Regions from separate parts of the Kitasatospora sp. NPDC057738 genome, predicted to be linked through region 2. Evidence: riboswitches for the same ligand, from Rfam matches in the RefSeq annotation. Region 2 holds a riboswitch; the other holds the start of a gene.
What was found. A riboswitch is a leader RNA that binds a small molecule or an ion and turns the genes downstream of it on or off. The one in region 2 is predicted to bind glycine.
Positions count from the first base shown of each region.

Region 1: it holds a riboswitch for glycine, as region 2 does, so the genes downstream of both, gcvT (glycine cleavage system aminomethyltransferase GcvT) here and gcvP (aminomethyl-transferring glycine dehydrogenase) in region 2, are expected to answer to the same signal.

Region 1 covers NZ_JBHVJT010000007.1:133,313-138,461, reverse strand. Annotated here, with positions in the region: gene ACFVGO_RS06100 (enhanced serine sensitivity protein SseB C-terminal domain-containing protein) at 77-1,003, opposite strand; gene ACFVGO_RS06095 (enhanced serine sensitivity protein SseB C-terminal domain-containing protein) at 1,121-1,924, opposite strand; glycine riboswitch at 2,183-2,284, shown strand; gene gcvT (glycine cleavage system aminomethyltransferase GcvT) at 2,513-3,634, shown strand; gene gcvH (glycine cleavage system protein GcvH) at 3,735-4,115, shown strand; gene glyA (serine hydroxymethyltransferase) at 4,196-5,149, shown strand, end outside.
Region 2 covers NZ_JBHVJT010000001.1:256,022-261,170, reverse strand. Annotated here, with positions in the region: partial or broken gene ACFVGO_RS01105 (YsnF/AvaK domain-containing protein) at 20-484, opposite strand; partial or broken gene ACFVGO_RS01100 (PRC-barrel domain-containing protein) at 911-1,294, opposite strand; glycine riboswitch at 1,521-1,624, shown strand; gene gcvP (aminomethyl-transferring glycine dehydrogenase) at 1,862-4,762, shown strand; gene ACFVGO_RS01090 (DUF5999 family protein) at 4,883-5,074, opposite strand.

The DNA.
Region 1 (5,149 bases), on a different contig from region 2:
CCGGAAATTCGTCCGGAAAGCATCGAAGCCGACTTGATGGACAATCAAGTCGGCTTCGGGGAATGAGTTTTGGGAATCAGCGCCCGGGGTAGCCGGGCCACGGCCGCTGCGGCGGCTGCTGCTGCCAGCCCTGCGCCGGCGGCTGGGTGCCGTACCCGTAACCCGGCATCGACTGCCCCGGGTACGGCGGCGGGGGCACCGGCGGGTACGGACCGGTCGGCGGGCGGCCCGCCTCCCGGTCGAAGAACGGCCGCGCGTTGGCGCGCATCCACAGCGCCACCGGGTCGTACTCGTCCGACATCGCCACCGTGGACACCGCGAGCCCCTCCGGGGCCACCGCGATCGCACGCTGCATCAGCGCCCGCACCGCCTCCACCGCCGGCGGCGAACTCTCGTACAGGTCGAGGCCGATGGCCAGGTACGGCTCCCCCACCGCGGGCTGCACCCAGGCCCGGCGCAGGGCCCGCACCGCGCGCACCTCGGCGGCCTGCCGCTCCAGCAGCGCGAAGAACGACTGGGCGTTCAGCTGCGGCTCGCTCAGCTTCAACGGCCCGGCCGGCAGCCGGTCCAGGCCCGCGGCGACCCGCCGCAGGTCCGCCCACGGCACGCCGACGCCGCCGCCGGGCGCGTGCGGGTTGAGCCACAGGCCCCAGCGGGTGCGGTAGAGCGAGGCCGCGATCTCCCGGCCGGAGATGACCTCGTGGGCCCGCGCCCAGCCGGAGGCGGTCAGCTGCTCGGACGAGGTGACGGCCGGCGCGTAGCCGTGGCCGCTGATCTCCATGTTCCCGTACTGGGCGTCCGGGCTGCCCGGCGTGCCGTGCCACAGCAGCATCCAGACCTGGCCGTCCGCCAGCGCGTGCAGCAGCCGCTCGTACGCGTCGTAGCGCTCCGGCGCGACGTCGCGCAGGGCGCGCTCCAACGCGCCGGGATCAGCTCCCGGGCGCCCGGCCGGTGCCTGGCCCCAGGGCCCCGGCACACCGCCCGCTCCCGTTCCCGCACTCATGCGCCCACCTCGCCGCGCCTCTTTCCCTCAACCCGCCGGCCCGTCGGCCGTCTGCACGCACCCTATGGCGCTGCACCGGCCACCGCCACGGCGACGTGCCTTTGATACGAACCCCGCTCAGCCCCGCGAATAGAACGGCAGTACCCGGGTGAGCAGCCACTCGACCACCGGGTCGTCGGCGAGGTCGAGCAGTACGAGGTGGACGCCGCCGGGCAGCGGCGCGGTTCCCAGCGCTCGGCCGAGCGCGTCGTTCACCGCCGCGGGGTCGGCCGGTGCCGCCGGGTCCAGCTGGACGCCCACGAACATCACGGTCGGCTCGCCCTCGATGCTGGCCAGCGCCCTGCGGGCGGTCAACACTCCCGGCATTGCCGACAGTTCGCCCCGGCAGGCGGCCAGGAAGTGCTCCGGGTCCTCGCCCGGCACCGGCTCGCGCAGCGCCACCCGGCCGCCGGTCGGCGCTGTGGCGTCGTCAGCGGCCTCCCAGCGGTCCCCGCGCGGACCGCGGCGCAGCTCGGCGACCCCCTGCGGCGGCACCGGGATGCCCACGGCCGCGTCCGGGTTCACCGCGATGCCCACGCCCAGCGGCAGCCCGCGGGCGAACTCCCACACCGGCGCCACCGCGAAGGCCATCCCCGGCGCCTGCTGGAGGAACACCTCCTGCGAGGAGAACACCGGCACGTACGGATCGCCGCCCAGCTCGACGGTTGGCAGGTCCAGCGCCTGCCCCTGCGGATCGGCCCCGGCCGGCAGCGGCACCCACACCTGGCTGCGCGCCAGCACCTCGATCACCCTCGGCGTCGCGCCCGGGTCGCCCAGGGCCGCGGTCAGCACCTGCTCCAGCTCGTTGGCCGGCCAGGAACCGCCCGCCGGCGCCTCCTGCGGTCCGCCCCACTCCTGCTGCTGCTCCACCGGGTACCCCATGCGCCGCCGATCCCGCCCTCTGCCGCTCGGCCGCCCTCTGCTGCGCCGACGCGCAGCAGTCTAGGGCCCCCGGGCCCTCCCCTTTAGGGCTCGTGTTCGGGTGCCGCGCGGGCCCCGGTCCCGGGTGCCGTCCCGGGCCCGCGCCCGGGTGCCGCGCGGTGTGACCGGGTCCCCTCTCCCCTCGCCGTCCCGGACGTGCCATGATGTGCCCGTCCGACGGCATGCGCCGCGGGCCCCCACAACTCCATACCGGCCGCTCGAACCCGCGCGGGAGAGCCCGGAGTGCCGTTCAGGCACAGCCGGCGCCGAAGGAGCAAGTCCTCCCCGGAATCTCTCAGGCACCCCTACCGCACGGGTTAGGCACATCTGGAAAGCGGCGCCCGGCCCTGTCGTGCGCCCACCCACGGTGCAAGCCGTCATGCTGTCCCCCAAGCTGGAAACAGCTGCGGGCGGTGGGCGGTGAAGCTCTCAGGTTCGACGACAGATGGGGAGACCCACGCCGCCGCATGCCCGCGCGCAGGGTCGAACCCGAGCGGGTCCGGTCCGGCGCGTGCACCCCTGAGTGCCCCGACCGAGGAGTTCCTGGCCATGTCGTCCCTCCGCCTGACCGCGCTCGACGCGCTGCACCGCGCCCTCGGCGCGACCATGACCGACTTCGCCGGCTGGGACATGCCGCTGCGCTACGGCAGCGAGCGCGAGGAGCACCTCGCGGTCCGCACCCAGGCCGGCCTGTTCGACCTCTCGCACATGGGCGAGATCACCGTCACCGGCCCGCAGGCGGGCGAGATGCTGGACCACGCGCTGGTCGGCTTCGTCTCCGCGCTGGGCGTGCTGCGCGCCCGCTACACCATGATCTGCGCCGAGGACGGCGGCATCCTGGACGACCTGATCGTCTACCGCCTGCGCGAGGACGCCTTCCTGGTCGTCGCCAACGCCTCCAACGCCCAGCTGGTCCTCGACGAGCTGATCGCCCGCGCCAAGGGCTTCGACGCCGTCGTCACCGACGACCGCGACACCTACGCGCTGATCGCCGTCCAGGGCCCGGAGGCCACCGGCATCCTGGCGAAGACCACCGACGCCGACCTGCCCGGCCTGAAGTACTACGCGATCCTCCCGGCCCGGGTGGCCGACCGCGACGTGCTGCTCGCCCGCACCGGCTACACCGGCGAGGACGGCTTCGAGATCTTCTGCCGGCCGGCCGACGCCGAGCCGGTCTGGCAGGCGCTGACCGCCGCGGGCGAGGGCCACGGCCTGATCGCGTGCGGCCTGTCCTGCCGCGACACGCTGCGCCTGGAGGCCGGCATGCCGCTGTACGGGCACGAGCTGTCCACCGACCTCACCCCGTTCGACGCCGGCCTGGGCCGGGTCGTCCGCTTCGACAAGACCACCAACGAGGGCGCCTTCATCGGCCGCAAGGCGCTGGAGCAGGCCGCCGCCGCGGCCGAGACCAACCCGCCGAAGGTGCTGGTCGGCCTGGTCTCCGAGGGCAAGCGGGTGCCGCGCGCCGAGTACACCGTGGTCTCCACCGAGGGCGAGCCGATCGGCCGGATCACCTCGGGCGCGCCGTCCCCGACCCTGGGCAAGCCGATCGCGATGGCCTACGTCGACGCCGCCCACGCCGTCCCCGGCACCACCGTCGCGGTGGACGTGCGCGGCAAGCACGAGCCCGTCCAGGTCGTGGCGCTGCCGTTCTACAAGCGCGCCCGCTGAGCCTTCGCCGAGGCCCCCGTTTTTCCGTTTGCGCACGTCGCGGCCGTCCGCGCGGCGGCCCGCTTCGTCGTACCCGCTTCCCATCCTGGAGAATGACGCCATGAGCAACCCCCAGCACCTGCAGTACACCAAGGAGCACGAGTGGCTGACCGCGGCCGCGGACGGTGTCTCCACGGTCGGCATCACGGAGCACGCCGCCACCGCCCTCGGTGACATCGTCTACGTGCAGCTGCCCGAGGTCGGCGAGACCGTGACCGCCGGCGAGACCTGTGGCGAGCTGGAGTCCACCAAGTCGGTCAGCGACCTGTACTCCCCGGTGACCGGCGAGGTCACCGAGATCAACCAGGACGTCATCGACGACCCGGCCTCCGTGAACGCGGACCCGTTCGGGAACGCCTGGCTGTTCAAGGTGCGCGTCGAGGCCACCGACGAGCTGCTCAGCGCCGACGAGTACGACGCGCTCATCAACCCCCAGGGCTGAGCCACCCGACGGGACGGGCCGCGCACGGCGGTCCGCCCCGCCCCGGCCCCTTTCCCTCCTCCTCCCGGGAAGACCACACCATGACGGTTCTCAACCAGTCCCTGCACGCCCTCGACCCGGAGATCGCCGCCGCGGTCGACGCCGAGCTGCACCGCCAGCAGACCACCCTGGAGATGATCGCCTCCGAGAACTTCGCCCCGGTGGCGGTCATGGAGGCCCAGGGCTCGGTGCTGACCAACAAGTACGCGGAGGGCTACCCCGGCCGCCGCTACTACGGCGGCTGCGAGCACGTCGACGTGGTCGAGCAGATCGCGATCGACCGCATCAAGGCACTGTTCGGCGCCGAGCACGCCAACGTCCAGCCGCACTCCGGCGCGCAGGCCAACGCCGCCGCGATGTTCGCGCTGATCCAGCCGGGTGACACCATCCTGGGCCTGAGCCTGGCCCACGGCGGTCACCTGACCCACGGCATGAAGATCAACTTCTCCGGCAAGCTCTACAACGTGGCCGCGTACCACGTGGACGAGAAGACCGGCCAGGTCGACATGGCCGAGGTCGAGCGCCTCGCCAAGGAGCACCAGCCGAAGCTGATCATCGCCGGCTGGTCGGCCTACCCGCGCCAGCTCGACTTCGCCGCGTTCCGCCGGATCGCCGACGAGGTCGGCGCGCTGCTCATGGTGGACATGGCGCACTTCGCCGGTCTGGTGGCCGCCGGGCTGCACCCGAACCCGGTGCCGTACGCGGACGTGGTCACCACCACCACCCACAAGACCCTGGGCGGCCCGCGCGGCGGCGTCATCCTGTCCAAGGCCGAGTACGCCAAGAAGATCAACTCCGCGGTCTTCCCCGGCCAGCAGGGCGGCCCGCTGGAGCACGTGATCGCCGGCAAGGCGGTCGCCTTCAAGGTCGCGGCCTCGGAGGAGTTCAAGGAGCGCCAGCAGCGCACCCTGGACGGCGCCCGCATCCTCGCCGAGCGCCTGCTCCAGGCCGACGTGGCCGAGGCCGGCGCCAGCGTGCTCTCCGGTGGCACCGAC
Region 2 (5,149 bases):
CGGGGCGTTGCCCCCGCGGTCAGACGAGCGGCCGCAGGCCGGCCGGGCGGGGCGCCTCGTGGGCCATGTCACGGGCCGCGTCGGGGGACGCGCCGGAGGGCGGGGCGGCGGAATGGGCGGGGGTGGCCGAGGCGGTGGGCCGGGTGGCGGTGGCGTCGTGGACCTCGACGTTCTCGCGGCGGAGTTCCTCCCGGACCACCTCCTCGGTCGTGTACCGCTCGACGATCAGGCGGACCCGCTCGACGGGGGCGAGGTACTTGCGCACCACCGCGCGTTCCTCGCGGAGGGTCACCTCCTCGACGGCCTCGGAGATCTCCTTCTCGGTGAGCGTGGCGCGCTCGGCGTCGCTGATCGGCGTCCGCTCGACCCGGACGCGCTCGCGGACCACCGGGATGCGGCGCTCCACCTGTTCGGTCGTCACGTACTTGCGCAGCTTCGCGGTACCGAGGGTGTGCCACTCGGTGGTGATCTCCAGCCGCTCCTCGCGGCAGGTGATCTCGACCGGGCTGCTGGGGGCGGACGAGGAGGCGTCGGCGTTCGCGGCGGCGGTGACGTTCGCGGCCGCGGCGGTGGCGGCCGCCGGGGCGAGCGTGGGGACGGGCGTGGCGGCGGGCTGCGGCTGCGGCTTCGGCTCCACGACGGGGGCGGCGGAGGCGGTGCTGGCGGCGGGTGCGGCGAAGCCGGGCTCGGCCGGCGGGGAGGCGGTGGGGGCCGCGGGGGTGCTGAGGCTCCGCAGCTCGGCCTCCGGGGCGGTCCTGGTGGTGTCGGCGGCAACGGGCGCGGCGGCAACGGGGGGCCTGGTCGGTGCGGACTCGGGGGAGTGCTCGGACGACCGCTCGGGTGGCCGCTCGGGGGTGTGGAAGGTGAGCGACTTGGCCGGGGCCGCCGCGGTCGTCGTGGCGGCCGCCGCCGCCGTGGTGCCGAAGTCGAGGTCGGGCTGCCTGGGCCGGCTCCCGTTCTCGCCGTTCGGGCGGCTGTCCATCGGGGTGTCGAGCCCGTAGTAGCGGTAGAGCTGGAGCTCCTGGGCGGGGGACAGGTGCTGGCCGACGCCGAAGTCCGGCGACTCCTTCACCAGCGACTTGTCGTACGGCACCCGGAGCTCGTCGCCGGCGAACTCGCTCGTGGTCAGGGGGACGAAGGCGTCCCGGCCGAAGATGCCGGTCCGGACCGCGGCCCACTCGGGCCGGCCGGTGGCGTCGTCCAGGTAGACCTCGTCGACCGTGCCGATCTTGTCTCCGTTGCGGTCGACGGCTTTGTGGCCGATGAGGTCCCGGGGGTCGATGTCCGTCTGCACTTCTTTCCTCCCGCGCGCTGAACCTGCGGAACTCCCGCAGGAAGGCGGCCGGAGCACCCGATTCCGTCCGCCACTTCACACCAAAAGCCATGAATCGGACGAGCGCGACCCCGGGTGCGCCGTACGGGGTTGGCACTGGACCGTCCGGGGGACGCGCGTAGACCTCCAGTGACCAGACACACCCGTGATCGGGGGGCCTCCCGCTGGTACCCTGGGCGGCGACCGCAGAGCCCGCTCGGGAGAGTCTCCGATCACGAAAACCGCTGGTCGGAGCGCCGAAGGAGCAACTCCTCCCCGGAATCTCTCAGGCATCCGTACCGTGTGGGGTAGGTCACTCTGGAAAGCAGGGCAGGAGCGTCGGCACGGAAGCCGGCGATCACCACCCTCACCGACGGTGCAAGCCGGCGGAGCGCCCACAGCGCTCCGTGCGGGTGAAGCTCTCAGGTCCCGATGACAGAGGGGGAGGCCTGTTGGGTCCGCGCGCCCAGGCTCGTCCGCTGCCCGCAGCGGTGGAGCCGGCCGGCGTGCGTACCCCCGCCGGTCCGTGACCAGGAGGCCTCGACCACCATGAACGCCCAGCCGAACGCGGGACGCCCCACCGGCGCCTCGACCCTCACCGAGCTTGAGCTGGCCAGCCCCTTCGAGAACCGCCACATCGGCCCCGACGCCGCCGCGCAGGAGAAGATGCTGGCGTCCGTCGGCTACGGCTCGCTGGACGAGCTCGCCGGGACCGCGGTGCCCGAGGCGATCCGCTCCATCACCGCCCTGGACCTGCCCGCGGGCCGGTCCGAGGCCCAGGTCCTCGCCGAACTGCGCGAGCTGGCCGGCCGCAACCAGGTGCTCCAGCCGATGATCGGCCTGGGCTACTACGGCACCTTCACCCCGCCGGTGATCCTGCGCAACGTCATGGAGAACCCGGCCTGGTACACCGCCTACACCCCGTACCAGCCGGAGATCTCGCAGGGGCGCCTGGAGGCGCTGCTGAACTTCCAGACCCTGGTCTCCGACCTGACCGGCCTGCCGACCTCCGGCTCCTCCCTGCTGGACGAGGGCACCGCGGCCGCCGAGGCGATGGCGCTGGCCCGCCGCGTTACCAAGGTCAAGGGCGGCGTCTTCCTGGTCGACGCCGAGACCCTGCCGCAGACCGTCGCGGTGATCAACACCCGCGCCGTGCCGACCGGCGTCGAGGTCGTCGTCGCCGACCTGTCCGAGGGCATCCCGGCCGAGATCGCCGAGCGCGGCGTCTTCGGCGTGCTGCTCCAGTACCCGGGTGCCACCGGCGTGGTCCGCGACCTCACCCCGGTGATCGAGCAGGCGCACGGCCTGGGCGCGATCGTCGCCGTCGCCGCCGACCTGCTCGCGCTGACCCTGCTCAAGTCCCCGGGCTCGCTGGGCGCCGACATCGCCTGCGGCACCTCGCAGCGCTTCGGCGTGCCGATGGGCTTCGGCGGCCCGCACGCCGGCTACCTGTCGGTGCGCGCCGAGTACGCCCGCTCGCTGCCCGGCCGCCTGGTCGGCGTCTCCGTCGACGTCGACGGCAACCGCGCCTACCGCCTGGCGCTGCAGACCCGCGAGCAGCACATCCGCCGCGAGAAGGCCACCAGCAACATCTGCACCGCCCAGGTGCTGCTCGCCGTGATGGCCTCGATGTACGCCGTCTACCACGGCCCGGACGGCCTGGCCGACATCGCCCGCCGCACCCACCGCTACGCCGCCGCGCTCGCCGAGGGCCTGCGGGCCGGCGGCGTCGAGCTGCTGCACGGCGAGTTCTTCGACACCGTCACCGCCGTCGTCCCGGGCCGCGCCGCCGAGATCGCCGCCGCCGCCCGCGCCAACGGCATCAACCTGTTCCAGGACGGCGCGGACCGGATCTCCGTCTCCACCGACGAGACCACCACCCGCGAGCACCTGGCCGGCGTCTGGGCCGCGTTCGGCGTCGAGCCGGTCGAGGTCCCCGAGACCGCCGACGCGCTGCCCGCCGCGCTGCTGCGCGAGGACGAGTACCTGACCCACCCGGTCTTCCACAGCCACCGCTCGGAGACCGCCATGCTGCGCTACCTGCGCCGCCTGTCGGACCGGGACTACGCGCTGGACCGCGGCATGATCCCGCTGGGCTCCTGCACCATGAAGCTCAACGCGACCACCGAGATGGAGGCGGTGACCTGGCCGGAGTTCGGCCAGCTGCACCCCTTCGCGCCGATCGACCAGGCCCAGGGCTACCTCACCCTGATCCGCCAGCTGGAGCAGCAGCTGGTCGAGGTGACCGGCTACGACGCCGTCTCGATCCAGCCGAACGCCGGCTCGCAGGGCGAGCTGGCCGGCCTGCTGGCCGTCCGCGCCTACCACCACGCCAACGGTGACACCCAGCGCGACGTCTGCCTGATCCCGTCCTCCGCGCACGGCACCAACGCGGCCTCCGCCGTGATGGCCGGCATGCGGGTGGTCGTGGTGAAGACCCTGGTCGACGGCGACGTGGACGTCGAGGACCTGAAGGCCAAGATCGAGCAGCACCGCGACAACCTGTCGGTGCTGATGGTCACCTACCCGTCGACCCACGGCGTGTACGAGACCCAGATCACCGACATCTGCGCCCTGGTGCACGAGGCCGGCGGCCAGGTGTACGTGGACGGCGCCAACCTGAACGCCCTGGTCGGCCTCGCCAAGCCGGGCAAGTTCGGCGCGGACGTCTCCCACCTGAACCTGCACAAGACCTTCTGCATCCCGCACGGCGGCGGCGGCCCGGGCGTCGGCCCGGTCGCGGTGCGCGCCCACCTGGCGCCGTACCTGCCGAACCACCCGCTGCAGGCGGAGGCCGGCCCGGCCACCGGTGTGGGCCCGATCTCGGCCGCGCCGTGGGGCTCGGCGGCCATCCTGCCGATCTCCTGGGCGTACGTCCGGCTGATGGGCGGCGAGGGCCTCAAGCGCGCGACCCAGGTCGCGGTGCTGAACGCCAACTACATCGCCAAGCGCCTGGCGCCGCACTTCCCGGTGCTCTACACCGGCCCGGGCGGGCTGGTCGCGCACGAGTGCATCATCGACCTGCGCCCGCTGACCAAGGAGACGGGCGTGACGGTGGACGACATCGCCAAGCGCCTGATCGACTACGGCTTCCACGCGCCGACGATGTCCTTCCCGGTGGCCGGCACGCTGATGATCGAGCCGACCGAGTCCGAGGACCTGTACGAGATCGACCGGTTCTGCGACGCGATGATCACCATCCGGGCCGAGATCGACAAGGTCGGCTCGGGCGAGTGGGCGGCCGACGACAACCCGCTGCGCAACGCCCCGCACACCGCCGCCACGCTGGCCGGCGACTGGGCGCACGGCTACTCGCGGCAGGAGGCGGTCTTCCCGGCGGGCGTGAACCCGGCGGACAAGTACTGGCCGCCGGTGAGCCGGATCGACGGCGCGTACGGCGACCGCAACCTGGTCTGCTCCTGCCCGCCGCTGGACGAGTACGGCGTCTGACCGGACCGGGCCCTCGGAGGTCCGACCCGCACGACAGGGCCCCGGCGGAGTTTCCGCCGGGGCCCTGCCCGTGGTGCTGTCGAGTCGGCGGCTGCCCCCGCCGTACGGCCGGACGGGTGGTCAGGCCGCGTGGGCGACGGGGCGGCGCGGGGCGATCACCCGGCCGTCGGGCAGCAGCTCTCCGGTGTCCTCGAACAGGACGACGCCGTTGCAGAGCAGGCTCCAGCCCTGCTCCGGATGGCGGGCCACCGACGCGGCCGCCTCGCGGTCCTCGGACTCGGCCGATGGGCACTCAGGACGGTGCTGGCACATACGCGTACCCTCGCTTCGCTCTGCGATCCTCCCCGTGGTGCGGTCGCCGGAGGCCGTGCCGTCCGGAACCGCCGC